DNA from 4 places in the Exiguobacterium alkaliphilum genome. Region 1 is predicted to be linked to each of the others. Evidence: riboswitches for the same ligand, from Rfam matches in the RefSeq annotation. Region 1 holds a riboswitch; each other region holds the start of a gene.
What was found. A riboswitch is a leader RNA that binds a small molecule or an ion and turns the genes downstream of it on or off. The one in region 1 is predicted to bind S-adenosylmethionine.
Positions count from the first base shown of each region.

Region 2: linked by a shared signal. The riboswitch ahead of mtnK (S-methyl-5-thioribose kinase) and the one ahead of metK (methionine adenosyltransferase) in region 1 are both predicted to bind S-adenosylmethionine.
Region 3: linked by a shared signal. The riboswitch ahead of KB235_RS08940 (aminotransferase class I/II-fold pyridoxal phosphate-dependent enzyme) and the one ahead of metK (methionine adenosyltransferase) in region 1 are both predicted to bind S-adenosylmethionine.
Region 4: linked by a shared signal. The riboswitch ahead of KB235_RS08950 (MetQ/NlpA family ABC transporter substrate-binding protein) and the one ahead of metK (methionine adenosyltransferase) in region 1 are both predicted to bind S-adenosylmethionine.

Region 1 covers NZ_CP073101.1:1,297,611-1,305,308, reverse strand. Annotated here, with positions in the region: gene mnmL (tRNA modification radical SAM protein MnmL/YtqA) at 1-802, shown strand, start outside; gene mnmM (tRNA 5-(aminomethyl)-2-thiouridylate-methyltransferase MnmM) at 756-1,325, shown strand; gene KB235_RS06750 (alpha/beta fold hydrolase) at 1,351-2,067, opposite strand; gene KB235_RS06745 (GNAT family N-acetyltransferase) at 2,156-2,623, opposite strand; gene KB235_RS06740 (hypothetical protein) at 2,788-3,285, shown strand; gene metK (methionine adenosyltransferase) at 3,325-4,533, opposite strand; SAM riboswitch class I at 4,664-4,780, opposite strand; gene pckA (phosphoenolpyruvate carboxykinase (ATP)) at 5,097-6,668, shown strand; gene KB235_RS06725 (alpha/beta hydrolase family protein) at 6,699-7,457, opposite strand; gene ytkD (RNA deprotection pyrophosphohydrolase) at 7,438-7,698, opposite strand, start outside.
Region 2 covers NZ_CP073101.1:619,356-627,053, reverse strand. Annotated here, with positions in the region: gene KB235_RS03385 (sugar ABC transporter ATP-binding protein) at 1-748, opposite strand, end outside; gene KB235_RS03380 (sugar ABC transporter substrate-binding protein) at 748-1,815, opposite strand; gene mtnA (S-methyl-5-thioribose-1-phosphate isomerase) at 1,808-2,842, opposite strand; gene mtnK (S-methyl-5-thioribose kinase) at 2,839-3,993, opposite strand; SAM riboswitch class I at 4,073-4,176, opposite strand; SAM riboswitch class I at 4,380-4,481, shown strand; gene KB235_RS03365 (2,3-diketo-5-methylthiopentyl-1-phosphate enolase) at 4,552-5,709, shown strand; gene KB235_RS03360 (2-hydroxy-3-keto-5-methylthiopentenyl-1-phosphate phosphatase) at 5,706-6,356, shown strand; gene KB235_RS03355 (methylthioribulose 1-phosphate dehydratase) at 6,353-6,970, shown strand; gene KB235_RS03350 (1,2-dihydroxy-3-keto-5-methylthiopentene dioxygenase) at 6,985-7,518, shown strand; gene KB235_RS03345 (TerC family protein) at 7,559-7,698, opposite strand, start outside.
Region 3 covers NZ_CP073101.1:1,726,731-1,734,428, forward strand. Annotated here, with positions in the region: gene KB235_RS08915 (SDR family oxidoreductase) at 1-484, opposite strand, end outside; gene KB235_RS08920 (glutamine synthetase family protein) at 678-1,973, shown strand; gene KB235_RS08925 (peptide MFS transporter) at 2,017-3,510, opposite strand; gene KB235_RS08930 (MDR family MFS transporter) at 3,652-4,896, opposite strand; gene KB235_RS08935 (AI-2E family transporter) at 5,143-6,243, opposite strand; SAM riboswitch class I at 6,415-6,515, shown strand; gene KB235_RS08940 (aminotransferase class I/II-fold pyridoxal phosphate-dependent enzyme) at 6,593-7,698, shown strand, end outside.
Region 4 covers NZ_CP073101.1:1,734,684-1,740,919, reverse strand. Annotated here, with positions in the region: partial or broken gene KB235_RS15795 (transposase) at 1-858, shown strand, start outside; gene KB235_RS08975 (AAA family ATPase) at 851-1,663, shown strand; gene KB235_RS08970 (DUF302 domain-containing protein) at 1,713-2,093, opposite strand; gene KB235_RS08965 (Spx/MgsR family RNA polymerase-binding regulatory protein) at 2,263-2,661, shown strand; gene KB235_RS08960 (methionine ABC transporter permease) at 2,690-3,352, opposite strand; gene KB235_RS08955 (methionine ABC transporter ATP-binding protein) at 3,324-4,358, opposite strand; gene KB235_RS08950 (MetQ/NlpA family ABC transporter substrate-binding protein) at 4,368-5,189, opposite strand; SAM riboswitch class I at 5,265-5,368, opposite strand; gene KB235_RS08945 (iron-containing alcohol dehydrogenase family protein) at 5,427-6,236, opposite strand, start outside.

The DNA of each region.
Region 1 (7,698 bases):
TGCCGGGAATGCGTGTGACCCAATTTCGGTCCAGTTCGCTGAAGGGAAGGCCCGGTTGCACCGTAAATGGAAAGAAGCACGGTATATCGCCTATTTCCAAGCGTTCAGTAATACGTACGCCCCGGTCACACGTCTACGTGAACTGTTCGAGTCAGCGCTCGAAGAAGAAGGTGTCGTCGGACTATCGATTGCGACACGGCCCGACTGCCTCCCGGACGAAGTCGTCGCCTACCTCGCCGAACTGAACGAGCGGACGTCGCTTTGGGTCGAACTCGGTCTGCAGACAATCCACGACAAGACCGGCAAAAAGATCAACCGCGGCCACGATTATGCGACGTTCTGTGACGGACTGGCGAAACTTCGCCGCCACAATATCCGGGTGTGCGTCCATATCATCAACGGACTACCGGGCGAGACGCCACAGATGATGCTCGACACGGCGCGAGAAGTTGCTAAAATGGACATACAAGGAATCAAGATCCATTTGCTCCACGTCTTGAAACGGACGCCGCTCGCAAGGCAATATGAATTAGGGCTCCTCGATTTGATGGATGAGACGACGTACGTCTCGCTCGTCTGCGACCAGCTCGAACTGTTACCGGAAGACGTGATCGTCCACCGGTTGACGGGTGACGGTCCGCCCGACTTATTGATTGGGCCGATGTGGAGCCGGCAGAAGATGGCCGTCTTGAACGCCATTCATGCCGAATTGGAACGCCGTGATTCCTTCCAAGGAAAAAAGAAGGATGAGAGATATGGGATTAATGAGAGTGTTGCCGTTCGCGAAACATCTGTTACGTGAACATGTGGTCCCCGGCACGGTCGCCATCGATATGACGGCCGGTAACGGGCACGATACATTATTTTTAGCCGAGCTCGTCGGTGACGGGCACGTCTATGCGTTCGACGTCCAAGAAGAAGCGGTCGTGGCGACACGACAGCGACTCGAGGAAGCCGGCATGTCCGAACGGGTCAGCGTCATCCACGACAGCCACCACACCGTCCAAACCGTCGTCGCAGACGAGACCCGTCCGATCACCGCGGCCGTGTTCAACCTCGGATACTTACCGGGTAGCGACAAGACGGTCACGACGATAGGCGAGACGACGATTGACGCGCTGCGCCAGTTACAGGACGTCATGGCGATCGGCGGTGTCATCGTCGTCGTCATCTACCATGGGCATGACAGCGGTAAAATCGAACGGGACGAGGTGCTCGCTTACGTCGAGTCGCTCGACCAAAAACAAGCCGGTGTCCTGCGATACGGCTTCATCAATCAAGTAAATCATCCCCCGTTCATCATCGCAATCGAAAAACGGGCATGATAAAGGCGACTCGGACGAGTCGCCTTTATTCTTGAATCAATTCGTAAAACGTCAACAGCGTCTCGGCGAACTTCGTGTTCAGTCGTTCATAGCCGAAGTGTGGGAAACCTTCGAGACGACGGATGTAAACTTGGTCGCCTCCGATTTTTCGGCAGACGTTCAGCGTCAGCTTCACATCGGCGAAACGGTCGTCCGGCGCGTAAAAACAGGCGAGCGGTAAACGCGGCAAATGTTTTTTCTCTTCCTGATGCTCGACGATCTCTTCTTCAATCTCCCGGTACTGGGCGTACGTGATCTCGCCGAACCGGGATGACTCTTCGCCGCCCCCGGTGAACGTCATCATACCGAGCGGCAAATCGGGGCGGAAGCGATCGACGGCGGAAGCGACGACTTGTTTCAATCCGCCGATTTGACGGGACGAATGCCAGTCAAAGAGCGGGGAGATGTACGTCAAACTGCCGAGCGGGACATCATACTCCTGTAACAGTCGGTTCGTCAACAGCGCACCAAGGCTGAAGGCGACGACGTGAATCGGCAATTTGTACTGTCCGGCTTCACGGAGCGTGTTCTTAATAAGCAGTTTATGGTCTTCAGCCGTCAAGCCGAGCGTCGGCCCGGCAACGACGAGCACTTCGTAGTCCGTCCGCAACCGATCGAGGAACGCCTCGCTGACACGAGACGTGAACTGGAGCGGGTATACAATCACGATGACCCCTTTTCGTGATGGTTCTTCGTATGTCATGCTGTCACCTCATTATTAGTATGTCTGTTTTATTCTAACAAAAAACATCAGCCGAGACTGATGTTTCAATCAAAATCCGTCTGGAGTCTTAGCGTGGGTCGTATCGCAAGTGAACGAGCTCCATCGGCTCATCGTACACTTCTTCTTGAATCCGGTTCAATTCGACGAACGATTGATGGTTCAAGAAGGCGAGCGCCTGCTCGTTCGAACTCTCAACGTACAGTTCGACCGGTTGGCGTTTTCGTCCTGCAAGGTGTGTCAACAGCTCTGCCCCTAACCCTTGACGGTGATGGGCCGGATGGAGGTAAAGACGAAGCACTTCCCACGTATCGCCCCGGTCAATCGCATGATAAAACCCGATGACGTCGCCGTCCGTCTCACCGACGATGAACAACTGTTCTTTCGCTTCTTCACTCGAACTGATGGCGCGCACGATTTCCTCGAGCTGATACGCCCGTTCCATCACGCGCGCACGCGCGTTGTCCGCGTCGGTCGTCGCGAGCGCGATTTCTCGAATTAGAGCGGCATCTTCCGGCACGGCTTCCCTCATCTTCATGACAGCTCCCCCTTTTGGCCAATCTAGTACTATCATTCCCCATCCCGCCAAAAATATCCTGCCCCTTCATTACTTTTTCATGACGAAATGAGCGAACGGGTTATGTTCCAATTTGACACGGGTATAAAGGTACCAATGCCAACTTACAGAAAAGGAGTGTTTTTATGCAACCACCATTGCAACACGACTCGCATGCTACACAAGCGAACAACCCGAACCGTCAATTCGACCATGAGTCGTCGAACGGTCCAAAAATCAACGTCGTCACCGGCATGGTGCTCGGTGCCCTCGTCGGCGGGCTCCTCGCCCTCCTCAGCTCATCAAACCGAGAGAACACGAAACAGTCATTCTCGAGTGCGAAAGCTTCTGTCGGCGGACTCGTCGAGACGGTGAAAGAAGATCCGGCCGGTAAGGCCTCACAAGTCATCGATCAAGTGAAGGCGGCCTCAGGCATCATCCAAGAAGTCGCGACAGACGTCCAAAACGTCTATGAAAAAGTGGCCGGCGAAGCCGACACGGTCAAACAAGACGTCAATAAAGTCGTCGAGACGGCCCAAGAGGCGAAATCGGATTTACAATCGATCGGCGAGAAAGTCGTCGAGGCGAAAGATACCGCGTTAGGACAAGGACACGAGTCGACTGACCATAAGCCACAGGCATAACAAAAACGACCTTTCGCGTGAAAGGTCGTTTTTCTTTGATTACGCGAAGCGTTTCGCGCCTTCTTCAAGTACTGCTGCTTTGTCCGTTTGCTCCCATGGGAGTTCCACGTCCGTGCGACCGAAGTGGCCGTATGCTGCTGTCTGCTTGTAGATCGGGCGGCGAAGGTCGAGCATCTTGATGATGCCGGCCGGACGGAGGTCGAAGTTCTCACGGATGAGTTCTACAAGCTCGGTCTCGCTCAATTTACCAGTGCCGAACGTATCGACCGCGATCGATACCGGGTGTGCGACACCGATTGCGTATGCAAGTTGAACTTCTGCTTTGTCCGCGAGGCCAGCTGCGACGATGTTCTTCGCCACGTAACGAGCCGCGTATGCTGCAGAACGGTCAACTTTCGTAGGATCTTTACCAGAAAACGCGCCGCCACCGTGACGTGCGTATCCACCGTACGTGTCGACGATAATCTTACGTCCTGTGAGACCTGCGTCCCCTTGTGGTCCGCCGATGACGAAACGGCCAGTCGGGTTGATGAAGTATTTCGTCTCCGCATCGATTAGTTCAGTCGGGATGACCGCATCGATGACGTGTTTCTTAAGGTCGGCTTGAATTTGCTCGAGCGTGATCTCCTCGGCGTGTTGCGTCGAGATGACGATTGTGTCGATGCGAACCGGGTTGTTCGCTTCATCGTACTCGACTGTCACCTGCGTCTTACCATCCGGACGGAGGTAAGGGAGCGTGCCGTTTTTGCGGACTTCCGCCAAACGACGTGACAATTTGTGTGCGAGCGAGATTGGAAGCGGCATGAGTTCAGGCGTTTCTTTCGTTGCATAACCGAACATGAGACCTTGGTCCCCTGCACCGATTGCATCGAGTTCTTCTTCAGTCATTTGACCTTCACGTGCTTCGAGCGCTTGGTCAACACCTTGGGCGATATCGACTGACTGCTCGTCGATTGACGTCAAGACAGCACATGTCTCGGCATCAAAGCCGTATTTCGCGCGTGTATAACCGATCTCACGGACCGTTTCACGGACGACTTTCGGGATATCGACGTATGTCGATGTCGTGATTTCACCAGCTACGAGCACGAGACCTGTCGTGACAGACGTCTCAGCCGCAACGCGGGCGTTTGGATCTTCTGCTAAAATCGCGTCCAAAATCGAGTCTGAGATTTGGTCACAAATTTTATCCGGGTGTCCTTCAGTGACGGACTCCGAAGTGAAAAGTCGACGGTTCAAGTTTGACATTTCAAAAAACCTCCTATAATAAGGGTGATGTGTGGACGGTACTCGTTCCCCTTACGCGTTGCTTTGGGACGGTAATGAAAAAAACCTTTCGCCACGTTCAATGGGAAAGGTTGAATCGTTCTTCCTTACCCTCTTATCGTTCGAAGCTTACGCTTCGCTTCAGGATAGCACCTTTTCCGACTACATTTCCGTCGGACGGTTGCTGGGCTTCGTAGGGCCTTGTTCCCTCCACCGCTCAGAATAAGAGTATCCGTTACGAACACCATCATATAAATGACGTACCGTTCTGTCAAGCGTATCGACCGAATTCGTAAAACTTTTCACGAACGGGCAAATAGTTATGTTTGTGAAATAACAAACATTTTTATGACGGTTTCCGATTTTGTTCTATGACCTGGTACAGAATATGTTAGAATGACAATGTAAGAAAGCGCTTACTTGTTAAAGTGAAGAAACGCTTGTTTTTAATTAGTGTGTCACATATAATAAAAACGTCATACTAATTAACTGCGGAAGTATGCGGATTTCATCCACATCTATTTAGGGGAAAGGTGGGATTCGGGATGGCGACAACGCTCCTGAAAATCGAAGAATTAATTAACGGTGCCGACGTGAAACGGAACTTGACGGTTCCAGAATTGGTGGAAGAAGCCATTCAAAACGGGGAAGGTGTGCTGACGAAAGACGGGGCTTTATCTGTCAGTACAGGCAAATTCACAGGCCGGTCACCAAAAGACAAATTCGTCGTGCAAGATGAAGTCAGCAATCACTTAGTCGACTGGGGACCGGTCAACCAACCGATCGCCGAAGAGAAGTTCACAGCGTTGCTCGATAAGGTGCTCACCCATCTTGAGCAAAAACAAAAGCTCTACTATCTTGAAGCGTCAGCAGGTGCGGATGAGCATTACACGCTTCCGGTTCGCGCCATCACAGAATATGCATGGCACAGCTTGTTCGCGAAGCAACTGTTCCTTCGTGAATGGCCGACAAAAGGTGCGTTCGACCCGTTCACGGTCATCTATGCACCGAGCTATAAGGCAGATCCGGCTGTCGACGGCACGAACTCCGAGACGTTCATTCTCGTCTCATTCGCCAAACGTACGATTCTGATCGGGGGAACAGAGTACGGTGGTGAAATCAAGAAATCAATCTTCTCTGTCATGAACTTCCTGCTCCCGGAGCAACACGTCCTCTCGATGCACTGTTCGGCAAACGTCAACGACGCCAACGAGACCGCACTCTTCTTCGGGCTATCGGGAACCGGGAAGACGACGTTATCGGCCGACCCAGAACGTCACTTGATTGGTGATGATGAGCACGGCTGGTCTCCAGACGGCGTGTTTAACATTGAAGGTGGCTGCTATGCGAAGACGATCAACTTGTCGCGTGAGAACGAGCCGCAAATCTATGACGCGATCCGTTTCGGATCTTTAATCGAGAACGTCGTCTTGAATGATGACCGTTCACCTGATTACAAAAACATTTCCTTGACGGAAAACACGCGAGCCGCCTATCCGATCGATTTCATTGATAACGCCATGCTCCCATCACGCGCCGGACATCCGAACACGATCGTGTTCTTGACGGCTGACGCGTACGGTGTATTACCGCCAATCAGCAAATTGACGAAAGAGCAGGCGATGTATCACTTCTTGTCTGGTTACACGTCGAAACTGGCTGGTACGGAGCGCGGTGTGACCGAGCCGCAAGCGACGTTCTCGACTTGCTTCGGGTCTCCGTTCTTGCCACTCGCACCAGAACGCTACGCTGATATGCTCGGCACGTTGATCGAGAAGCACGACGTCGACGTCTATCTCGTCAACACAGGCTGGACGGGCGGCGTATACGGCGAAGGGTCGCGGATGAAGCTCGCTTACACGCGCGCGATGGTGAACGCGGCCGTCAACGGAGAACTCCGTGACGTCGAGACGATCCGCCACGACATCTTCAATGTCGACATCCCAGTCGACATCAAAGGTGTGCCACGCGACGTCCTCAACCCGCGTGACACATGGAAAGATTCAGCGAAGTACGACGCCGAGGCGCGCGCGCTCGCGATCAAGTTCCAAGATAACTTCAAACGGTTCACGAAAGCGAACGAGTCGGTCATCGCGGCCGGACCAATCGTCTTCTAAATTAAAGAAAGGGCTAGTGCACATGTGGCACTAGCCCTGTTTCGTTTGCTTCAGCATCCAATCCATCGCCCGCTCCGTCGTCTCCCACTTGTCCCAAAACGGCAATTGGTGCGCGAACGGGACGACCCAAAGCTCGGCCTGTGCGCCGAGCTTTTCGGCGACAGCCGTCGCATGGCGGAGCCGGACTTGCTCATCGTCCGTCCCATGAATCAACAGCGTCGGCGCGTCCCAGTCTTTATAGAGCGGCGACCGCTCAATATACGCCGCACTCGCCGTCTCCGGGTCCCCGCCCGTCATCCGTCGAAGCATTTTGCGCATCGTCTGTTGCTCCTCATACGTCCATTTCAAATTCGTCACACCGGCCCATGATGTGACGGAGACGAGCGGACGGACGGAAGCGAGCGATAGCGCCATCATCCCGCCCCGTGAGAAGCCGAGTGCATGAATCCGTGGATTCGTCTGCTGCACCCGGTCATAGAGCGACAAGACGTCCTCTAAATCGTCGCCCCCGAAATCTTCTTTGCCGGTCCCGCCGTGATTGCCCCGATACACCGGGGCAACGACGTGAAAGCCACGCGCCGCGAATTGCATCAAGCGTGGCAAGCGGACGTCCCCGATGCGGCCCGTCCCGCCTCTCAAGTAAAACAGAACATGGCCGTTCGGGCGTTTCGACGTGATCGTATACGCGACGACGTCTTCCCCGTCACGCGTCTCGTACCACCCTCGATGAATGCGATAGCCCGCGTAGGGAGCGAGGGGCTCAATCCGGTCAAACCATGTTTTTTGCATGCAGCACCTTCATCGTCTCAGGCAAGACGCGATCTTTCATCATGAAACTGTATTGATTGTTGCGGAGCAGGTTTTTCGGCAGTTCGTCAAGGAGTACGGCACCGTCTGTCTCCTCCACGGCCGGATGGTCCTCGAAACGGTCGATGACGGCAAAGTATATGTTCTTTATGACCGTGTCACCTCGTCCGAGCACCCGATATTGGCCGAGGTAATGGAGCGATTTGACGATGCCCCCCGTCTC
Region 2 (7,698 bases), 680 kb from region 1:
GGACCTCGTTCGTCGGTGTCGCTTTTTCCAACTCATCTACAAGTGCCGTCCCGCTCAATAGCGTATGGACGTCTTCGGTCGACAACGGTTGGAACGGCCCTTCATAGACGAGCCGCCCGTCCCGGAGAAACGTCGTCGTCGTCGTGACACGTGTCAGTTCTTCGGAGCGGTGTGTGATGAGGAGGATGCCGACGCCGTCTTCGGCGAGTGTCTGCAGTAGCGAAAGCAGTGCCGCCGCATCGTCCGTCGACAAGGCGGCCGTCGGTTCGTCGAGCAAGAGGTACGTCGCCTCGCTCGCAAGCGCCCGGGCGATTAAGATGCGTTGTTTGACGCTGAGCGGATAATGCCCACTCGGTTTCGTCACATCGATCGCGAGACCGACACGCTTCAAATACGCCGTAGCCCGTCGCTTCAATTCACGCGGTTGAATCCGTTCGACCGTCTGCCACGGCACGACGTTCTCATAGACCGGTAAGTCGAGATAAAGCGCATCATCAACTTCTTGCGACACGGTGATGACACCACGTCGAATCGCTTCGGCCGGCGTGAGCACGACGGTCTCGTCGTCAAGCGAGATGGACCCGGACGTCGGTGTCGTCGTGCCGTTCAATAGCTTGATTAACGTGCTCTTCCCGGCCCCATTCAAGCCGAGAAGGCCATGAATCTCGCCGCGACGCAGCCCGAACGTGACGTCATCGAGCACCGTCACGTCCCCGTATTGTTTGGTGACGCGTTCAAGCCGAATCATCATTTCATCCAGTCCGACCAAGCCGCGTCCGACGCGCCCCAATTCGGTACGTATTGACCGAGATCATCCATCGTCACTTTCTCGTCCGGTAAGACGTCACGGTCGACTAAGTACGGGTCAATCGAATGGATGGACGGCGTCTCTTCACCAGCTAATTTTTGGTAAGCATATCGGACTTGGACACGACCAATCTCGGCCGGGTCGGTCGCTGCCGTCACTTTCCACGGGCTTCCCTCTTCTTGCATGAGCTGAAGGTCCTCATCGCTCAAATCGATGCCGTAGACGGCAATCTCATCGCGCCCGGCTTGTTTGATGGCACGGCTCGCACCTTTGGCGAATTCGTCCCACATCGCGAACACGGCGTCAATCTCGCCTTCCGGGTACTTCTTCAAGATCGCTTCCATCTGGCTCTGTGTGTCGAGCGCGGTGTTGTTCGTCGCCGAACCGAACTTGGCCACTTCCTCGATCCCTGGATAACGCTTCAAGAACGCATCGTAAATCGTATGGCGACGTTCCATCGGCGTGAAACCGCCGACCCAAATCGTGACAATCTTCCCTTCCCCGTCCAAATCCTCCGCGAGCGCCTTGAGCGAACGCCACGCGAGCGAATAGTCGTCTTGGTCGATGACCGTGACGCCTTCGTTCGTCAAATCGTTGTCGAACGCCACGACTTTGATGCCTTTGTCGAGCGCGCGTTGGACGGGTTCTTTCAACGCATCGGCGCGCCCGTGATCAATCAAGATGACATCGACACCTTGCGTCGTCGCCGTGTCGACATAACTCGCCATCTTCGACAAATCATTGTCGGCGTTATACACTTTCACGTTGCCGCCGAACGATTCGACTTGTTCGGTCACACCGTTTATGTACTGCGACGAGAACGTCCCGATCGACATTTGCATGATCAAGGCGACGTCGATGTCTTTCGGCAATGTCCCGTTCGAAGCCGACACCGGTTTCGTTTCCGGTGTCTTCTCGGTCGGTTTCGGCGTGGCTGCTTGTTCGTTCGTGCAACCGACGAGCGCCAAGACGAACGTGAATAGTAAAATCAATAGTTTTTTAGACATGAATCGTTCCCCCTACATGATGTGTGATAGCCGTCTCGTTCGCCTCGAACACGCCCGCCTCGGTGATGAGCCCCGTGATGAGCTCGGGTGGTGTGACGTCGAACGCCGGATTGAAGACCGTGATGCCGACAGGTGCCGTCGGCTGGCCACCGATGTGTGTCACTTCTTTCGCGTCCCGCTCCTCAATCTCAATCGCATCGTCCGCCGTCAAATCGAACGTCGAATGCGGTGCTGCGACATAGAACGGGATGCCGTAATGGTTGGCGAGCACGGCGAGTTGAAGCGTCCCAATCTTGTTGGCGACGTGTCCCGTCCGTGTGATGCGGTCGGCTCCGACGATGATCGCGTCGACGCCTTTCGCTTGAATCGTCCATGCGGCCATATTATCGGTGATAAGCGTGACGTCGATGTCCGCTTGGTCGAGTTCCCAGACGGTGAGGCGTGCCCCTTGCAGAAGTGGACGGGTCTCACAGGCGAAGACGTTGAACGTGACACCGCGCTCTTTCCCAACATAAAACGGTGCGAGTGCCGTCCCGTAACGCGACGTCGCGATGGCGCCGGCGTTACAGATCGTCAAGACGTTCCCGCCTGAAGGCAACACAGTCAGTGCGTGCTCTCCGATGGATCGATACGTGTCGACGTCACGTTCATAGAGGGCGACCGCGCGCCGTTTTATTTCCCCGGCAATCTGTTCGAAATCGTCCCCGCTGTTCAATTCGAGAAGCGACTCGATCACGTTTTGTAAATTGACCGCCGTCGGCCGTGTCGCGATCAAACGGCGTCCGACAATCTCGAGACGACGCGTGAAATCTGGGTCGTCGACGAGACGCTCTGCCTCTTTCGCCAGGACGAACGCCCCGAAATACGCGATCGCCGGTGCGCCTCGGACTTGGAGCGTCTCAATCGCGTGCTCCGCTTCTTCAAGCGTCTCGATCGTCACGTAACGTGCCTCATGCGGAAGGAGCGTCTGGTCTAAGAGAATCAACTCATTGGTCGAGACGTCAAAGCGAATGTTTTGCACCGTCATACGCGTACCCCCGATAACAAGGTGACGAGGCCGTCAATCGAGTCAACTTCGTGACGTTCTTTAATGAGCGCTGTACCGAGCGCGAGCGCATCGCGTTTCCGCTCGAGACGTGTCGTTTCGGGTAACGTCTCAAGGTCTGCGACGCCGGCGAGGCCGATGGCGCGGCGGATGAGTTCGCAACCGGCATAGCCGACCGTGTCGGCGAAAATCGTTTGTAACAAGTCGTCGACATATCCTTCCGTGTCGAACGGCTCGACGGCGTTCGTGAAGTTGTGGCGGAACGTCTTCTCAAACGTCTCCCACACCGTGAGGACGTCCGTGAACCGTTCGAATCGCTTGAGCGGATCGTGGAACGTGGAGAGCGTCAAATGCGCGATAATCTGTCCGACGTCGAAGCCGAACGGTCCGTAGAATGCGAACTCCGGATCGATGATTTTCGTCTCCTGCGTCGTCGCAAAGATGCTTCCTGTATGTAAGTCGCCATGAAGCAAGGCGTCATGTTTCGTGACGAATCCGACTTTCAGTTTCGCCACCTCGACTTTGAGCGCCTTGTCATGCCAGAGGCGTTCGACGTCAGGACGCAGCGCCGCCTCGATATTGTTCGACTCGGCGTCTTTATACGGATCGGTGAAAATGAGCTTTTCCGTGATGTCGCACAGCTCCGGGTTGTAATACTCCCGTTCCTTCCGCTTCTTCTCGATTGGACCGGCCGCGTAGTCGGACGTGGCGAACAACGTCTCGCCTAAAAATTCACCGACGTGACGGGCCAGTTCAGGATACGTCTTCCCTTCGAGGTAACCGGTGCGGACGATTTCATAATCGGACAAGTCCTCTAAAATCGTGTACGCGAGCGTCCGGTCGCTCCCGAGCACGTTCGGCACGAAACGTGGCACGACTTCTGCGAACTGACGCAACGCGAGCTGCTCGATCCAGGCCCGTTCAAGCGTGAGCGGCCAACTTTCCCCGACGATTTTCACATACGGGAGCGCTTGTTTGACGATAAGACGCTGTTCGCCTTGACGGATGCGGAAGACGAGGTTCAAGTTTCCGTCCCCAATCTCATCGCATTGGGCGATCCCTCCTTCTTCAATCAGTCCGAGTGCCCGGACGTGGTCGACGACCGTCTGTTCAGTAAATGGTTGATATGCCATGTCTATTTCCCCTTTCGATGATTTCCACAAAAAAAGCCCCTTTCTCCGCGAGAAAGAGGCACAGCCAGATTGGTTGTTCCTCTCATCTTTCAGACATTCGTCTGGTGGATGTAGCACCGTGCCGTACTGGTCGGTTGCTGCGGCGTCATCGGGCCAATTCCCTCTGCCAACTCGCGATAAGAGTGTGTTATTCGATTTGTGTGACTATGAGCTGAATATTACGGAGTCGACGCCCTGGTTGTCAACGCTGTTTTTTTGAGCATCGAGTCACTTTTTGTTTGCATATATGGAAACAAATTTCTAAAATAAAAAAATTTCAAAAAAGGAATTGACGCTGTGACGATTCTGTGCAAAAATTCAATTAAATTTCACAACTTCAAATCATATTCTTATCAAGAGCAGACGGAGGGACAAGCCCGATGATGTCGCAGCAACCGACCCGATTGGGCACGGTGCTAATTCTTGCAGCAGACGCTGAGAGATAAGAGTTCATTTTTTATGATGACCTCTTGCCTCGGCATGGGGTCATTTTTTGTTTGACCGGAAGGAGGAACGAACATGGGCATCATCGCCACTTATGAAATTAACCGTACGGACCGCGTGGCCGACCTCGCCGCGAAAATCGCGCTCGAGTTGACCGTCGGCACGTGGACAGACTTACCACACCTAGAACAAGCACAGTTACAAGCGTATCGCGCCGAAGTCGTCTCGACGTCACATACGGAAACGACGAGCCGCTTCAAAATCCGCTACCCGCTCCATAACGTCAGTGCGGACTTCTCATCCATCTTGACGACGACGTTCGGAAAGCTATCACTCGACGACTCGGTCCGGCTCGTCGACCTCGATTTACCTGAAGCGTTGCGCGACACGTTTCCCGGCGCCAAGTTCGGGACAGAAGGCGTCCGTCAGCTACTCGGCGTCTACGACCGGCCACTCGTCATGAGCATCTTCAAAGGGGTCATCGGCCGAGACTTGACCTTTTTAGAAGCACAGCTCCGTGACCAGCTCGACGGGGGCATCGATATCGTCAAAGACGACGAGATTTTATATGACAATCCGCTCACCCCTTCACTTGAGCGGGCGCAGATCGGCCGCACCGTCTTAGACGAGCATTACGAGGCGACCGGAAAACGTGCCCTGTACGCCGTCACGCTAAGCGGACCGGTGTTCACGTTACGTGACCAAGCGCTACGGTTGATTGACGCTGGGGCAACGGCCCTCCTCTTCAACGTCTATACATACGGGCTCGATACCTTGCGTGAGCTGGCGAAAGACCCGGACGTGAACGTGCCGATTTTAGCGCACCCGGCGTTCGCCGGCGCCTTGACCGGTTCAATCAGCCATGCACTCCTACTCGGGAAGCTTCCTCGACTCGCCGGTGCCGACTTGACGCTCTTTCCATCGCCGTATGGATCGCTCGCGACGCCGCGTGACGAGGCGCTCCTCATCCGCGATGTAAGCGCGGAACCGAGCGAAAGAAAAGCGATTCTCCCGGTCCCGTCAGCCGGGATTCATCCAGGGCTCGTTCCCGACATCATCCGTGATTTCGGAACCGATGTCGTCATCAATGCCGGTGGTGGCATCCACGGACACCCAGACGGCGCCGCAGCCGGGGCCCGGGCGTTCAAACAGGCCATCGCGCACGTCCTCGGACAACGAGACGGCCAGACGACCGAGCTCGAGACGGCATTGAAAGCGTGGACGACGCGATGACGGTCCATATCCTCTGCGATTTCGACGGGACCATCACGGCCGAGGACAACATCATCGCCTTGATGAAGGCGTTCGCTCCTCCCGAATGGGTCGAGCTGAAAGACGCGATCCTCGCCCAAGACATCTCGATTCGCTCCGGCGTCGGCCAACTGTTCGACTTGTTGCCAAGTAGCGAACGTACCGCATATCGAGACTATTTGGTGGAACGTATCGCGTTACGCCCTGGGTTTACTGCCTTTTTGGCCGACGTGCGTCAAAACGGATGGCACTTTGACGTCGTCAGCGGCGGGATGGACTTCTTCGTTCAACCAATTTTAGACGGCCTCGTCGGTTCCGAACATATTTTCTGTAACGTCGCCGACTTCTCGGGTGAGACCGTGACCGTCGCGTGGCCACACGCGTGTGACGATCAGTGCACGAACGATTGCGGTTGCTGTAAACCGACGATCGCCCGCCGCATCGTCGATTCCAATGACCGGTTGATCGTCATCGGGGATTCGGTGACCGATTTCGAGATTGCGAAACGGGCGGACTTCGTCTATGCCCGTGGACAACTCATCACGCTCTGCGAGGCGGAAGGCATCCCATTCGCCCCGTTCGAGACGTTCCATGACATCACCCATCATCTGCAGGAGGTGACCGTATGAGTGTGACCGCCCGTTGGCTCGAACTAGCCGACATTAAAGATGAACTCGCCGCCCGCGACTGGTTCCCCGGAACGAGTGGGAATTTGGCGATTCGCGTCGAAGATGACCCGCTCACCTTTTTAGTCACTGCGAGCGGACGTGACAAGCGAAAACGAACACCGGACGACTTCGTCCTCGTCGATGCGTCCGGACACTTGATTGGAGCACAGAACGGCAAACCGTCCGCCGAGACGCTCCTGCATGTCGAAGTATTTAACCGGACGCAGGCGACATGCTCGCTTCATGTCCATACGATTGACAACAACGTCATCTCCGAGCTTTATGCCGCTCGAGGCGAGGTCGTCTTCACCGGTCAAGAGATCATCAAGGCGCTCGGTTATTGGGAAGAAGATGCTGTCGTCCGTGTCCCGATCATCGACAACCATGCCGACATCCCGACGCTTGCCGCGGCGTTCGCCCCTCATGTCCGTTCAAATGCTGGTGCCGTCTTGATCCGCAACCACGGCATCACCGTCTGGGGCGAGACACCGGCGGCGACGAAACGCTATTTAGAAGCATATGAGTTTTTGTTCAGCTACACGTTAAAACTATGCGCCTTAGGCGTCCATTCATAAGGAGGAACTTTATCATGGCTACAATCTATTTCCAACAAACCGAAGAACGTTACGTCGACCAAACTGAAGTGAGCGCGTTTTTGGAGTCACGCGGCATTTTATATGAGCAGTGGGACATCAACAAACTCCCAGTAAACCTGCAAGAGAACTACCAGTTGACGGACGAGGACAAACAGGCGATTCTCGCGACGTTCCGTGACGAGATTAAAGATGTATCGGAACGCCGTGGCTATGAGACGGCCGACGTCATCTCGCTTTCGGATGCGACGCCGAACTTGGACGAACTGCTCGTCAACTTCCAAAAAGAGCATCATCACACGGATGACGAAGTCCGCTTCATCGTGAGCGGCCATGGCATCTTCGCGATCGATGACGCCGAGCGTGGCTACTTCAACATCGAACTGAACCCGGGCGATCTCATCTCGGTTCCGGTGAACACACGCCACTACTTCACCCTCCAAGACGACCGCAAAGTCGTCGCCGTCCGTATCTTCGTGACGACGGAAGGCTGGGTGCCGATTTACGAGAAAGAAGATGTGACCGCCTAACAAAAAATCCTGCCTCCCGTTAAAGGAGAGCAGGATTTTTTTAATGTTTGACCGCCGATGGCTTCGATGAGAACCAACCCCACAGGGCGATGGCGACCATGACCGACCAGAAGAAGAGCGTCCAACCGGTCGAGTGGACGAACCCGTGGGGGAGTCCGATGAATTCGATTGGCGTTCCTT
Region 3 (7,698 bases), 430 kb from region 1:
GCATCGCCCAGACGGCCTGTTCGGCGTGGGCCTTGCTCTCTTCGTATGGATTATGGAACGTCTGGTCCGTATAGAGCGTCTCGTGGCCGATTTCTTTTGCTCCGAGCGTGTAGGCCGTGCTCACATGGAAAAAGCGGCGACACCCGAGTGCTTTCGTCAAACCGAGCACTTGTTTCGTGCCGGTCAAGTTCGTCTCGAACAGCTCATCGCGAAGTTCTTCGTCGAATTTTACGAGTGCGGCCATATGCAGCACGAGGTCCACCTTCCCATGATTTCGCTCGATAAACGTCTCGTCCGCACCGAGGAGCGGCGCCGTCAAGTCACCGGCGAGCACTTCGATGGCCTCACGTTCTTTTGACGTAAAAACATGGGTGACTTTTTCGGGGGAGCGGGCGAGGACATAGAGGTGATGGCCTCGCGCAATCAACTCTTTCGCGAGCCGTCCCCCTAAAAATCCAGTCGCACCTGTCATAAAAATGTTCACAGCGTTCTTCCTCTCTCGTTCAGTCTTTCTCCATCATACCAACAAGGAAGGTTTCAAGCTACTTTGATTCGTGTTTTCAAATTTGGGGTTTAACAATTTTTAAAGTGGGTTATGGACTAAAGAGAAGCGTACGAAACGGTACGTCATGACAGTGATGACCTGTCAAATAACTTAAGTGAGGTTTTTTAGAATCATGGCAAATCTATTCGGAACTGATAAGGATAGCTACAGGAAGCAACAAGCAGAGATTGAGAAAACGGTCGAAGAGAAAGGGATCACGCAAATCCATCTCTACTTCTCGGACGTCCTCGGCGATTTAAAGCTATTGACGCTGTCTGCAAAATTGTTGCCCGAAGTCTTTGAAGGGAAAACGATGTTCGACGGTTCATCCATCGACGGGTTCTCTTCCATCAAAAACTCAGACTTATTCTTACGCCCGGATTTAGATCGTCCACGGTACGAAAAAGACGGTGAAGAGAGCATCCTCGCCTTCTTCTGTGACGTTTGTACACCTGATGGGGAGCGGTATGAATTCGATCCCCGGAACGTCTTGAAAGATGCGCTCGAGCGTGCTGCCCGGGATGGCTACTCGATTTTTGTCGGGGCTGAGCCGGAATTCTTCATCTTTGACGAGAACGGTGAATTCTATGACGAGGCTGGATACTTCTCGACCCGCTCAGAAGACAAAGGTTATGAGGTACGACAACATATCGCCAATCGCCTAAGCGAGGTCGGTTTCAATATCGAGGCGGTCCACCACGAAGTGGCACCCGCCCAGCACGAGATTGGCATCAAATATGACGATGCGCTCCATACAGCGGACAACATTCAATTCTTCAAAGAAATCGTCCAGCTCGCCGCACAAGAGAAAGGCGCGAAAGTGTCGTTCTTACCGAAACCGCTCCGCGATGTAAACGGGTCGGGGATGCACTTGAACATCTCGGTCTGGAAGAACGACAAAGATGGAAAACCGACCGAGAACGCGTTCGAGGAGCCGGATGCAGATTATGGATTGTCGACGACGGCCCGTCACTTCATCGAAGGGATTTTGAAGCATGCCCGGGCGACGGCCATCTTCACGAACCCGCTCCCAGAGTCGTATGAACGACTCGTCCCAGGTTTTGAGGCGCCGGTCAATATTTGCTGGAGCCCGTCGAACCGAAGCTCGATGATTCGAATCCCAGCATCGCGCGGCAGTGCGACACGCGTCGAAGTGCGAAACCCGGACCCAAGCGCGAACCCGTATTTGGCACTCGCGGCCCTTATTTATGCAGGTCTCGAAGGAATCGAGCAACAAATCGAACCGTCAGCACCGAACGAAGACGACTTGTTCGAATACTCGGCGAAGCAAATCGAGAGCCAAGGCATCGCCTCGCTCCCGGCGACGTTCCATGAGTCGATCCAATCGCTCAAGTCGGACAGCTTCCACAACTATTTCAACGAAGATTTGATCGATCGTTACTTGTCGCTCATCCAAGTGCGCAAGTAACAAGTAAAGACGCCATTCCTCTTAGTTGAGGAATGGCGTCTTTTTAGTGGATCCCGCGCATATAGCGTTTGATGACCGGTGCAAGGGCGAACAAGATGAGACTGAGGACGATAGCGGCGCCACCGATGACCCCAAAGTAAATCATCTCGTTTTCTGGTGAGTAGAAGCGGACGAGCTGGGCGTTGATCCCTTGGGCCGCCGCGTTCGACAAGAACCAGAGCGACATCGTCTGGGCCGAGAAGGCCGCCGGCGCGAGTTTCGTCGTCGCCGACAGTCCGACCGGCGACAGGCTGAGCTCGCCGAGGACGACGATGAAGTAACTAAGGACGAGCCAGAGCGGATTGACGAGCGTATTCGGCCCACCGAAGTAAGCCGGTAGCAAGATGACCAAGAAGCTGAGTCCGGCGAATAGAATCCCGAACGCGAACTTGACCGGGATGCTCGGCTCACGGTCGCCGAGCCGCACCCAAACCCAAGCGAACACCGGCGCAAGTAGGATGATGAAGAGCGGGTTGAGCGACTGGAACCACGCCGCCTTCAGTTCGAGGCCGAGGAAGTTCAAGTTTGTGCGTTGATCGGCGTAGTTCGCGAGGATCGTCGCCCCTTGCTCCTGGATCGCCCAGAACATGACCGAGGCGATGAAGAGCGGGATATAGGCAAGGATACGTGACCGTTCGATTTCGGTCGTTTTCGGGCTCCGATACATGACGATGAAATAAATCGTCGGGATCGTAATCCCGAACACACCGACGAGTCCGATGAACGTATTGATTGTGAACAGACCGCGCGGAATCAAGACGGCGAGCAGCCCCCCAATCACAAAGACGGCGATGGCCGAGTATGTGATTGCGTTCTTCCGTTCTGATGGGGTCAGTGGGTTCGGCACATACGACCCGGCGAGGCCGAGGTTGCCTTTCTTCGTGACGATGAAGACGACGAGCCCGATGAACATCCCGACGGCGGCGAGGGCGAAGCCCCAATGGAAACCGTAATCGGCCTGCAAGTGTCCGACGAGGAGCGGGGAAATGAACGCCCCGAGGTTGATGCCCATATAGAAGATGCTGAACCCCGCGTCGCGGCGACGGTCGGTCTCATGATACAAGTCACCGACGATGCTCGATACGTTCGGCTTTAAGAGACCGGTGCCGATGACGATCAACCCCATCGAGATGAACAAGAACGTCAGGCTGCCAGGAATAGACAAGACGATATGGCCGAGCATGATGAACACGCCGCCGTAGAAGACGGCACGCGACGTACCGAAGACGCGGTCGGCGAGCCAGCCACCGATGACGCCGGACATATAGACGAGCGCCCCATAGACTGACATGATGGACAAGGCGAGGTTGCGGTCAAGGCCGAGGCCGCCCTCATACACCTCGTAATACATGTAGAAGACGAGGATGGCCCGCATCCCGTAATACGAGAAACGTTCCCAAAACTCGGTGAAGAACAAGGTGAACAACCCTTTTGGCTGTCCGAAAAATCCTTTTTGTGGCACACTGTCCACGATATTCTGTTTATTGATTCTTTCCATGAAAGATTCCTCCCAACTTTCATATCATAAAAAGAACCGTTATGTTTGTAAAGTAAAAATGAATCTCTGTTTCAAAATTTAATCCGTTTGAAATGAAACTAAAAAACACACTAACCAACAAGGTTTAGTGTGTTTTTTCGGTCATGCCGTCTTCTGTTTCGCTTCTGCCGCCCGGACGCGGCGCCCGAGTTGCCAGTAGATGAGTCCGGAGACACAGCTGGCGGCGCCGACGAGGAGCAGCGCCACGTGCCCGGCGCCCCGGTTGAAGAACAAACTCGCGAACAGCGGCGCCGTCACACCGCCAATCAACCACTGGATGCTGGCGGCACCGTTGTAGGCCCCGCGCATATTCTCGGGCGCGATCATGGCGATGAACGTTTGCTGGACAGGCGACATGATCATCTCGCCGAGCGTGTAAAACGCATAGACGGCGAGGAGGACGGAGACGAGCATGAGATATGGCGTGCCGAGTGAATAGAGGAGACGCGGGACGACGGCGAGAAGCATCATGCCGACACCGAACACGGTCGCCCCGGCGAGCATGACGTTCCCGAACGGCTTCTGGCCGAGCTTCGAGGCGATCGGGAACTGGAACAAGACGACCATGATGCCGTTCAAGGCGAGCAAGTAAGCGAACGGATTTTGCCGGTCCGTGAACGTCGGCAGCGACTCACGCAAGAAGAGCGGCAACATGCTCTCGACAATGGCGAAGCCCATCGAGATGAAAACGCCGGCAAAGATGAACACGAGAAAGACGCGATCTTGTGAGAAGACGCGGAGCACGTCCTGGTTGGATAACGTCTCATGCTCGGTCGTCTCGGGCAACGTCTCACGGATGAACTTGGCTAGGACGAGCGCGTAGAGCCCGAACACGACCGCCGCCGCGATAAAGATATACTGCCGGTCGAGGAAGAGGACGGCACTGCCGAGGAGCGGACCGAACGCGGCCCCGATGTTGTGCCCCATTCGGAGTAGGCCGAACGCCTCGTTCAACTGTTCCGGCTCGGTCACGTCCGCGACCATGGCGCTCGCTGCCGGATGGAAGAGCGAGTTCGTCAAGCCGAGCATCGCGTTCAAGAGCAGGAGCGGCCAGAACGTATCGGCGAAGGCGAAGCCGACGAGTGCGAGCGCATCCCCGACGATGGCCGTCATCATGACGGGCTTACGTCCGTAAAGGTCGGCGAGACGCCCGCCGACGACCGAGCCGATGAGCGCCATGATCGGTCCGGTCGCGAGGATGACCCCGACCTGGACGTAACTGTCGAGCTTGTCACTATAATAGAGGACGAGGAACGGGGCAATCATGAACATCATGACGCCGGTGATCGTCTCACCGAGGAAACGGATCCAAATGTTGCGGTCGAGCCGCTTGAGTGATTGATACATACGGGTTCACCTGTTTCTGAGAAAGTAAAAAGGGACGAAGCGTGCGCGGAGGCATACTCGTCCCTTTGTCTACGCATGCCTCGAAAGACAGGCGGAACCGTTCGATTGTCACGAAAGTCAAGGAGCCTGTCTGTCAGTATGAAGTTTCGTCTGTAGTCCGTTCATGACTGACATGGGGCAGCCTCCTTTCTAATAGTTGTCTACAGCTAAACTGTATGACAGATTGTTTGAATGTGTCAACTTATTTTAGAGCAGTTCGTTCAAATTCTTTCGTGACAATCGATAGTCGATGAGACGTGACAGGATGACTTGAATCATCGCCGTGACAGGAACGCTGATGAACATGCCGACGAGGCCGAAGAGGCTGCCGCCGATGATGATCGACGTGATGACCCAAAACGGCGTGATCCCGACGCTGTCGCCGAGAATTTTAGGTCCGAGCCACAATCCATCGAACTGTTGCAATAAGAAGATGAACACGAGGACGAGGACGGCCGTGAACGGGTCGTAGAAGTATGTGATGATGAACGCCGGAATCATCCCGAGGAGCGGCCCGACATACGGGATGAAGTTTAAGATCCCGATGATGACCCCGAGCAAGAGGGCGTACGGTGCCCCGATGATGAGTAGACCGATGACGGCCATCACACCGATGATGAGACAGTCGAGCGATTTGCCGATGATGTAACGTTTGAAGATGTAATCCATCTCCTGGAAGATGTCAATCGTCGTCTTCGCCGTGGCGACAGGGAACAGCGCATACAACAGACGTTTGAACATCCGGGCGAACACTTCTTTGTCTTTCAATAGATAGATGGAGATGACAATCCCAATCAAGAAGTTGATGAGCGTCATCGTGAAGCTCGAGACGTAACTGACCGACGACAACACGGCCGTCTCGACCCAGCCCGAGTAACGCTCCTCGAACCGCTTGAAGTCGAGCGTCTGGGCGATCGTCTCATTGTAATCTTGCAAAAACGCATTCAACTGACCGACGAAGCCGTCAAGTTGCCGGATATAAAACGGCAACTCCTCGATGAGCGAGGCGACGCTCGAATAGATGCGTGGGAACAGCGTCACGGCCGAGATGACGAGCAGCCCGATGAACGTCACGTAGACGATCAAGAGGCCTTGGTATCGTTTCAACGAGAATCGCTCCTCCATATACGACAGCACCGTGTTCAACAAGAGGGCGATCGCGATCCCCATGATGACGGGGGTCAATAGTTGAAACGTATACTGCAACACGCGTGAAATCGTGTCCGGTTCGCTGATGACCCGCCATAAGACGAGTAAAATCAGGCCGATCACTGTTAGTTTCCAAATCAATTGCCGGTTTAGCTCCACGAGTCCAACCCCTCACCCTACATTTTTTTCAGAATAACGTTCTTCTTTTACTATGGCCGTTTTTTTTCAGGGTTTCAAGAGCACTTCGTCATTTTTCAAAATAAGGATTGACAGCAATGGGAACGTTTGGTTTACTTAAGGACATATTACACATAAATCGCATATAAACACTTTCTATCAAGAGAAGCGGAGGGACTGGCCCGATGAAGCTTCAGCAACAGATTGTTTCAATACTGTGCTAATTCCAGCAAGGTAACCTTGAGAGATGGGAAGGTGGTTGTTTGAATACGTCTGTATCTCGACACCCCTTTCCTCGGAAAGGGGTGTTTTTTGCATAGGAGGACCATCCATGGCAGACAGACGTTCAAACTTACTTAAGACTTTACCCCCACAGCACTTCGTCGGGCTCGCGAAAGAAGTGGCCGCGCTCGAACAGGCCGGGGCCGATATCATCCGGCTCGGGCAAGGCACGCCGGACTTGCCGACGCCGAAACCGATCTGCGAGGCGCTCGAGACGGCGCTCGCGAACCCGGAGACCCATCAGTACGGCCCGTTCCGTGGGCAAAGCCGATTGAAACAGGCGGTGTCGACGTTCTACTTGAACGAGTATGGAGTCGACGTCGATGCCGAGACGGAAGTCGCGATTTTAATCGGGTCGAAATCGGGGCTGATCACGCTCCCACAATGTGTCCTTGAACCGGGGGAAGGCATCTTGCTCCCGAATCCGGGCTATCCGGATTATATATCGGGCGCACGGCTGGCCGGTTCGGTCGTGCATGACCTCGTCCTGACAGAAGCCAACGATTTTCTACCGGATTACAACACGCTCGATACGCACGGGGCGCGGCTCATGTATTTGAACTATCCGAGCAATCCGACTGGCGCCGTCGCGACGCCACAATTCTTCGAGGACACGGTCCGTTTCGCCCGAGAGCAGGAACTGATGGTCGTCCACGACTTCGCCTATGGCAGCATCGGCTTTGACGGGAACGTGCCGCCGAGCTTCCTTCAAGCCGACGGGGCGAAAGAGGTCGGCATCGAAGTGTACACGATGTCGAAGGCGTTCAACATGTCCGGCTGGCGCGTCGCCTTCGCCGTCGGCAACAAAGACATCATCGAGGCGATCAACACGTATCAAGACCACGTCCATGTCAGCGTCTTCTCCGCGATTCAAGAAGCGGCCGTCGCCGCACTCGAGTCACCGAAGTCGGTTCGAGATGACTTGTCCCGTCTGTATGAGACGCGGCGCGACCGATTGGTGGACGGCCTGCGCCAAGCCGGCTGGGACGTGACGGCCCCGAAAGGCTCGTTCTTCGTCTGGGCGAGAGTGCCGGAAGGCGATTCCGCCTCGTTCGCCAAAAAGCTGCTTCATGAGGCAGGCGTGGCCGTGACACCGGGCTATTTCTTCGGCACCGAAGGGGAGCGCTACGTGCGTTTCGGACTCGTCTCCCCGGA
Region 4 (6,236 bases), 440 kb from region 1:
GCAGGGTATTTCCTTAGTTTTCAAGCTCCTTCTGCTATTCAAACTTCTTTAGTTTTACACCAAGCAATATGGAAAAAAAGCAACTCTGATTGGCAAATATGTGGTATACCTGAAACTTTCTATACCGATCACGGAAGTGATTTCACTTCAAATCATTTGGAGCAAGTCGCAATTGATTTAAAAATCAATCTTATTTTTTCTACGGTAGGTATGCCAAGAGGACGGGGGAAAATAGAACGTTTCTTTTTAACAATTAATCAATTATTTTTGCAAGATTTACCAGGTTACATTGGGAATCAAAATACTTTAAATCTTCTTACGATAAAAGAGCTTGATTAGAAATTAGCGCATTTTATTATATATGACTATCACCATAGAGTGCATGGCACTACAAAACAGGAACCTATAAAGATGTGGAATAATTCAGGATTTCTTCCTCATCAACCAGATAGTCTAGAAAGTTTAGATTTATTGTTATTAAATGTTGGAAAGCCAAGAAAAGTTCATTCTGATGGAATTCACTTCCAAGGTTTAAGATATATTGACACCAATTTAGCAGCTTATGTAGGTGAAACTGTTATCATTCGATATGATCCAAGAGATATTGCTGAGATTCGTGTATTTTACAAAGACCAATATTTATGTACGGCAATTTCTCCTGAAATTTCTGATTACGAAGTCGATTTAAAAGAGATTGTTGCGGCACGTAATAAAGCACGGAAAAACCTTGAAAATCAGCTCCATTCTGGAAATAATATTGCGGAAGAACTTATTTCATCTAAGCAGAAAGAGTTAGATAATCCTGTAAACAAAAAAGATTCTAAGAAGTCAAAAATTAAGAGGTATTACAATGAATAAAACACCCTATTTTATTGAAACAAAAGAATATAAACGCTTTGTAGAATTTTGTCAGGCATGTATCAAATACAAATATATCGGAATTTGTTATGGATTACCCGGAGTTGGGAAAACTTTATCCGCTAAGCAATATTCAAATTGGAATTGGGTCGAAAAACAAATTGATTACAAAAAATCGGAAGAAATCGGAATGAATGCAGATGAAAAAATCCTTGAAGCGAAAACAATATTTTACACCGCTCCAGCCATACGGGCGACTAAAATGACGAATGAAATCGATATGATCGGTGGTAAAATGGGTATGGTTAAAAGTATGTATAGAGTTCTTCAGTTAGGAGCAGAAGAAAAATACTCAACGAATGTGTATGAAGAAATTGATCTCATTATTATTGATGAAATAGATCGATTAAAAGTACAGCATTTAGAACAATTAAGAGATATTTATGACCAAAAAGATGTGGCTATGATCTTTATTGGAATGCCGGGTATAGAAAAGCGATTGGCTCGTTATCCTCAACTCTACTCGAGAATAGGTTTTGCCCATGAATTTGACAGATTGAGTAAAGACGAGATCCACCATATTCTGGAATACAAATGGGAAGAGTTAGGATTATCTGTCCAACTGGAAGATTTTGCTAATTATGAAGCTGTCACTAGTATTATTAAAATTACCAGTGGAAACTTTCGACTTATCCAAAGACTTTTCACCCAAATCGAAAGAATATTAGAAATCAATAACCTTGAAACTATCACGACAGAAGTAGTGGAAGCTGCACGAGATAGTTTAGTCATTGGAGTAAAATAAGTAATAAAAAGGACTATTTCATTTAGCGAAATAGTCTTTTTTTGTTCTATTAGTGCAACATAGCGCTTGAAGTTAGTGCGAAATAAAACCATAATTTACAGACTTGGAGTGAATCGTCCTCAATCAGCTCGATCAATCTCGTCGGCTTCGGCATGCCGACATGCGTCGCCCCGTCTTTCGTGAAGACGGCTAGTTTACATGGAAGGAAATAGCCGCCCTCTCGATGCGCCGTCAACACTTTCTTCGCTTCCTTCGGGTTGCACACCTCGAGGATGCGATAGTCCCCGTCGATCGCCTGCCCCTTCTCTTCAAGCGTCGCCCCGAGGTCAAAGTCCCAAAGGACGCCGAACTCTTCTTCTTTGAGCGTCCCTTTCAGCTTCTCGACGACGTTTGCGACTGATCGATCCGTCGTAACCGTATAATCGAACATATGAACTCCTCCTTAAAATATAGTCTCTTTCGTCATGTACCCTTCCGATAGGGACATCATTCCTTAGTAGACGAGAAAAAAGTCTATGTGATTTGAAACATATTCCGCTACATGACGTATGAATGATAGAAAATAGAACTATCCAACTTGACGCAAAGGAGAAGTGGTTGTGGTGACGGTCACCGTATTCACACATACTAGCTGCAGTTCTTCCCGCAAGACGATTGATTGGTTACGTGAACAGAACATCCCGTTCATCGAGAAGAAATTGACTGACCAAGGGATGTCGTTCAACGAGTTCAAAGACATGCTCCGCCTTACCGAGAACGGGACGACCGACCTGTTGTCCGTCCAAAAAAGCGTGTACAAACAGGCCGCCGACCAGCTCGATGAGATGTCGCTCCGAGAACTGTACAGTTTCGTCGCCTCGCACCCTCAGATTTTGAAGAGCCCGATCGTCGTCGACGACAATCGGATTCAAATCGGGTTTAGCGAGAAAGAGATCCGTACGTTCATCCCGCGCCATGACCGAATCGCCGAGCTGAAACGTCTGCTCGACAACAAGTAAGAGCCCTGCCGCAGCAGCGCTCTTTTTATTATGACTTCTTGAGTCGGGCCGCCAAGCGGTTTCCGAACGATTGAATCGATTGGACGAGCAAAATCAAGACGAAGATCGTCACGTACATGACTTCCGGCTCGAAGCGGAGATGGCCGTACTGATAGGCGATGTCTCCGAGGCCACCTGCCCCGACGAGCCCCGCCATCGCGGTCGCCCCGATCAACCCGATCGTCGCGATCGTCAGTCCGAGCACGATCGACGAGCGGGCCTCACGGATGAGGACGTACCAGATGATCTTCCGTGTCGAGATCCCCATCGCCTCGTACGCCTCGACGACGCCGCGGTCGACTTCGAGAAGCGCCGACTCCATGAGACGTGCGATGTACGGTGCCGTGAAGACGATGAGCGGGAGGAGCACCCCTTGTACCCCGATCGTCGTCCCCATGATGAACCGCGTGAACGGCAAGATGAAGAACAATAGGATGATGAACGGGATCGAACGGACCACGTTGATGACGCTCGAGAGCGCGCCGTAGACGTAACGGTTCGCCAGGCGCCCGCTCGGACGCGTCAACACGAGCAACGTCCCGAGCGGCAGTCCGATGAACGTCGAGATCACGAGGGCGATGCCTGTCATCGTCAGCGTTTGAATCGTACCGGTCCAAATCAAGTCACCCCAGTCGGCCCAGAACTGTAGCATGGCTCGTCACCTCCTTCACTTTCACGCCGCTCGCTTCGAGATAACGGACGGCTTGGTCGGTCTGGTCGGGATCCCCGTCGAGATGGATGAGCAGGTTGCCGACGAGCCCACGTTTCAACTTCTTGATGCCGCCACCGATGATGTTCGGGAGGAGCCCGAACCGTTTCGTCAGCTGGGCGAGGACGGCCTGTTCGGTCTGGCTGCCGATGAATGACAAGTGGACGAGCGTCCCGTGCGTGCTCAATTCTTTCACGACTTCTTCCGGCACGTCGAGATTCGTCTTCAAGAACTTCTGCGTCGTCGCGTGGACCGGGTCGGCGAACACATCAAGCACATCCCCTTCCTCGACGATCTTGCCGCCATCGATGACGGCGACACGGTCACAGATCCGTTCGATGACTTCCATCTCGTGAGTGATTAAGAAGATCGTCAACCCGAGCTCACGGTTAATCTCGAGCAAGAGGTCGAGAATCGATTCGGTCGTCTCCGGGTCGAGTGCGCTCGTCGCCTCGTCGCTGAGGAGAATATCCGGCTCGTGCGCGAGGGCACGGGCGATGGCGACGCGTTGCTTCTGTCCACCCGAGAGCTGTTCCGGGTAATGTTTGCGATGGTCGGTCAGTCCGACGATGTCGAGGTACTTGTCGACCCGCTGTCGAATCGTCTGCTTATCGAGCCCCTCGAGGCGGAGCGGGATGGCGACGTTTTCTTCGACCGTCGCCGTCTTCAGCAAGTTGTAATGTTGGAAAATCATCCCGATGCGGTGGCGGAGCTTCGAGAGCTCCTTTTTGCCGAGTTTCGTGATGTCCTGTCCTTCAATCTCGACTTGGCCCGACGTCGGCCGCTCGAGCAGGTTGATCATTCGGATGAGCGTGCTCTTGCCCGCACCGCTGCGGCCGATGATGCCGAAGATCTCACCTTTTTCAATCGTGAGCGACACGTCATCGAGCGCCGTGACCGTTCCTTTGTTGACGGTGAACGTCTTCTTGATCTGTTTGAGTTCGATCATGATGCCTCCTTAAAATGCCGGGACGATCGAGCCGTTGAACGTCTCTTCGATGAACGTCCGAATCTCGTCAGAGTGGTAGTATGACTTGAGCGTCTCGACGACCTCGTCTTCTTTGTTGTCGGTCCGGACAACGACGTAGTTCGGGTACGGGTTGTCGACCGTGTCTTCATGGAAGAGGGCGTCCTCGTTGATCGAGAGCCCCGCACCCATCGCGAAGTTCGTGTTGATGGCGGCAAGCGCGACCTCAGGAAGTTGCGTCGGGAGCTGTGACGCCTCGAGCTCGATGAACTCGAGGTTGAGCGGGTTCTCGGCGATGTCTCGTTTCGTCGCCTTGTCCGTCAAGCCCTCCTTGAGCGTGATGAGACCAGCCGTCTCATAGAGGCGAAGCGCACGGAGTTCGTTCGCCGGATCGTTCGGCACGGCGACCTTGTCGCCTTCTTTCAATTCGTCGATATCGGTCAGCTTGTCCGAATAGAGCCCCATCGGGAAGGCGACCGTCTTGAATACCTCGTCAATCTTATACCCTTTATCCGCTTTTTGGAGCTCGAGGAACGATAGGGTCTGATAGCTGTTCACGTCAAGGCTACCTTCAGCGAGCGCGGCGTTCGGCGTGTTGTAGTCGTTGAAGACTTTGATATCGAGTTCGAGCCCGTCCTCGGCAGCGAGTTTCTTCACTTCCTCGGCGATTTGTTGGTGTGGTCCCCCGGTGACACCGATTGTGATCGACTCATTGCTGAGCGCCTCGCTCGCGTCCGACTGTCCGCAAGCTGATAGCGCGATTGCGGCGAGTAACGATGTTCCGGCAAGGATTGATTTCGATTTGATGTTCATTGAATGATTCCTCCTTTAATATGAAAAGCCCGCCACTCATCAAGAGAGGCGGGCACGACATAGCAAGGTCGGACACGCTCATCTCCCAGACGCTTCCGTCTGTTGGAATTAGCACCATGATCTTTCGATCTGGTTGCCGGGTTTCATAGGGCCAGTCCCTCCACCGCTCTTGATAAGCAAACGTTCAATTTAATTGTCTTAATCTTACTCATTATTCTTTTATTTGTAAATAGTTTTCTACAAATTTTCAAGAATTATTTTCAAATAGTCATAATCAATCGGTTCAGGCAACTGTTGGAGCGTCGTCTCCCTCATCACTGCTGCCACGAGGAACGGGATCTCGTCCGTCGAAAGACCGAGAGCCTCGAGCGTCGTCGGGGCCTCAACCGTTTCGAGCCATGCCCGAAGCCGAGCCACGTCTTCCGAGCCGCGTAGCGATTCTTGGACGAGCAACCCGAAGCCGACCTTGTCCCCGTGCAGGAACGGATGCGTCGTCTCGAACTGACTGAGCGCGTTATGGACGGCGTGCGCGACGGCGACCCGTGTCCCGGCGTCGCCGAACCCACCGACCGCCCCACCGATGGCGAGAACGTGGTCGACCGCATAACGCGTCCCTTCCCCATACGAGCGGAAGGCGGTCTCGGTCAATTCGAGCTCGAGCAGGCGATGACATTGCTTGGAGAGCGCGAGTCCGGCATCGACGCCGGCATCGGTCGAGGCGTCCCCGCTCAAATAGCGGGCCTCATAAAACTTCGCGACCGTGTCGATGACGCCGGCTCGATAATAATCATACGGCGATGATGCGATGACCCGGGCGTCGACGATGACACGTTCGATGACGACCCGGAAGACGTCATAGCGGTCGTAGCTCCCGTCGTCGCGATAGACGACGCTGAGCGGGGTGAACGCCGCACAGTTGGAGGCGAGCGTCGGGATGACGATGAGCGGGACGCCGTTCCGTACGGCGACGAGTTTGGCCGTGTCGACGAGCTTGCCGCCACCGACGGCGATGAGGACGTCCGCCCCGTCGAGGTCGACGCGGTCCGC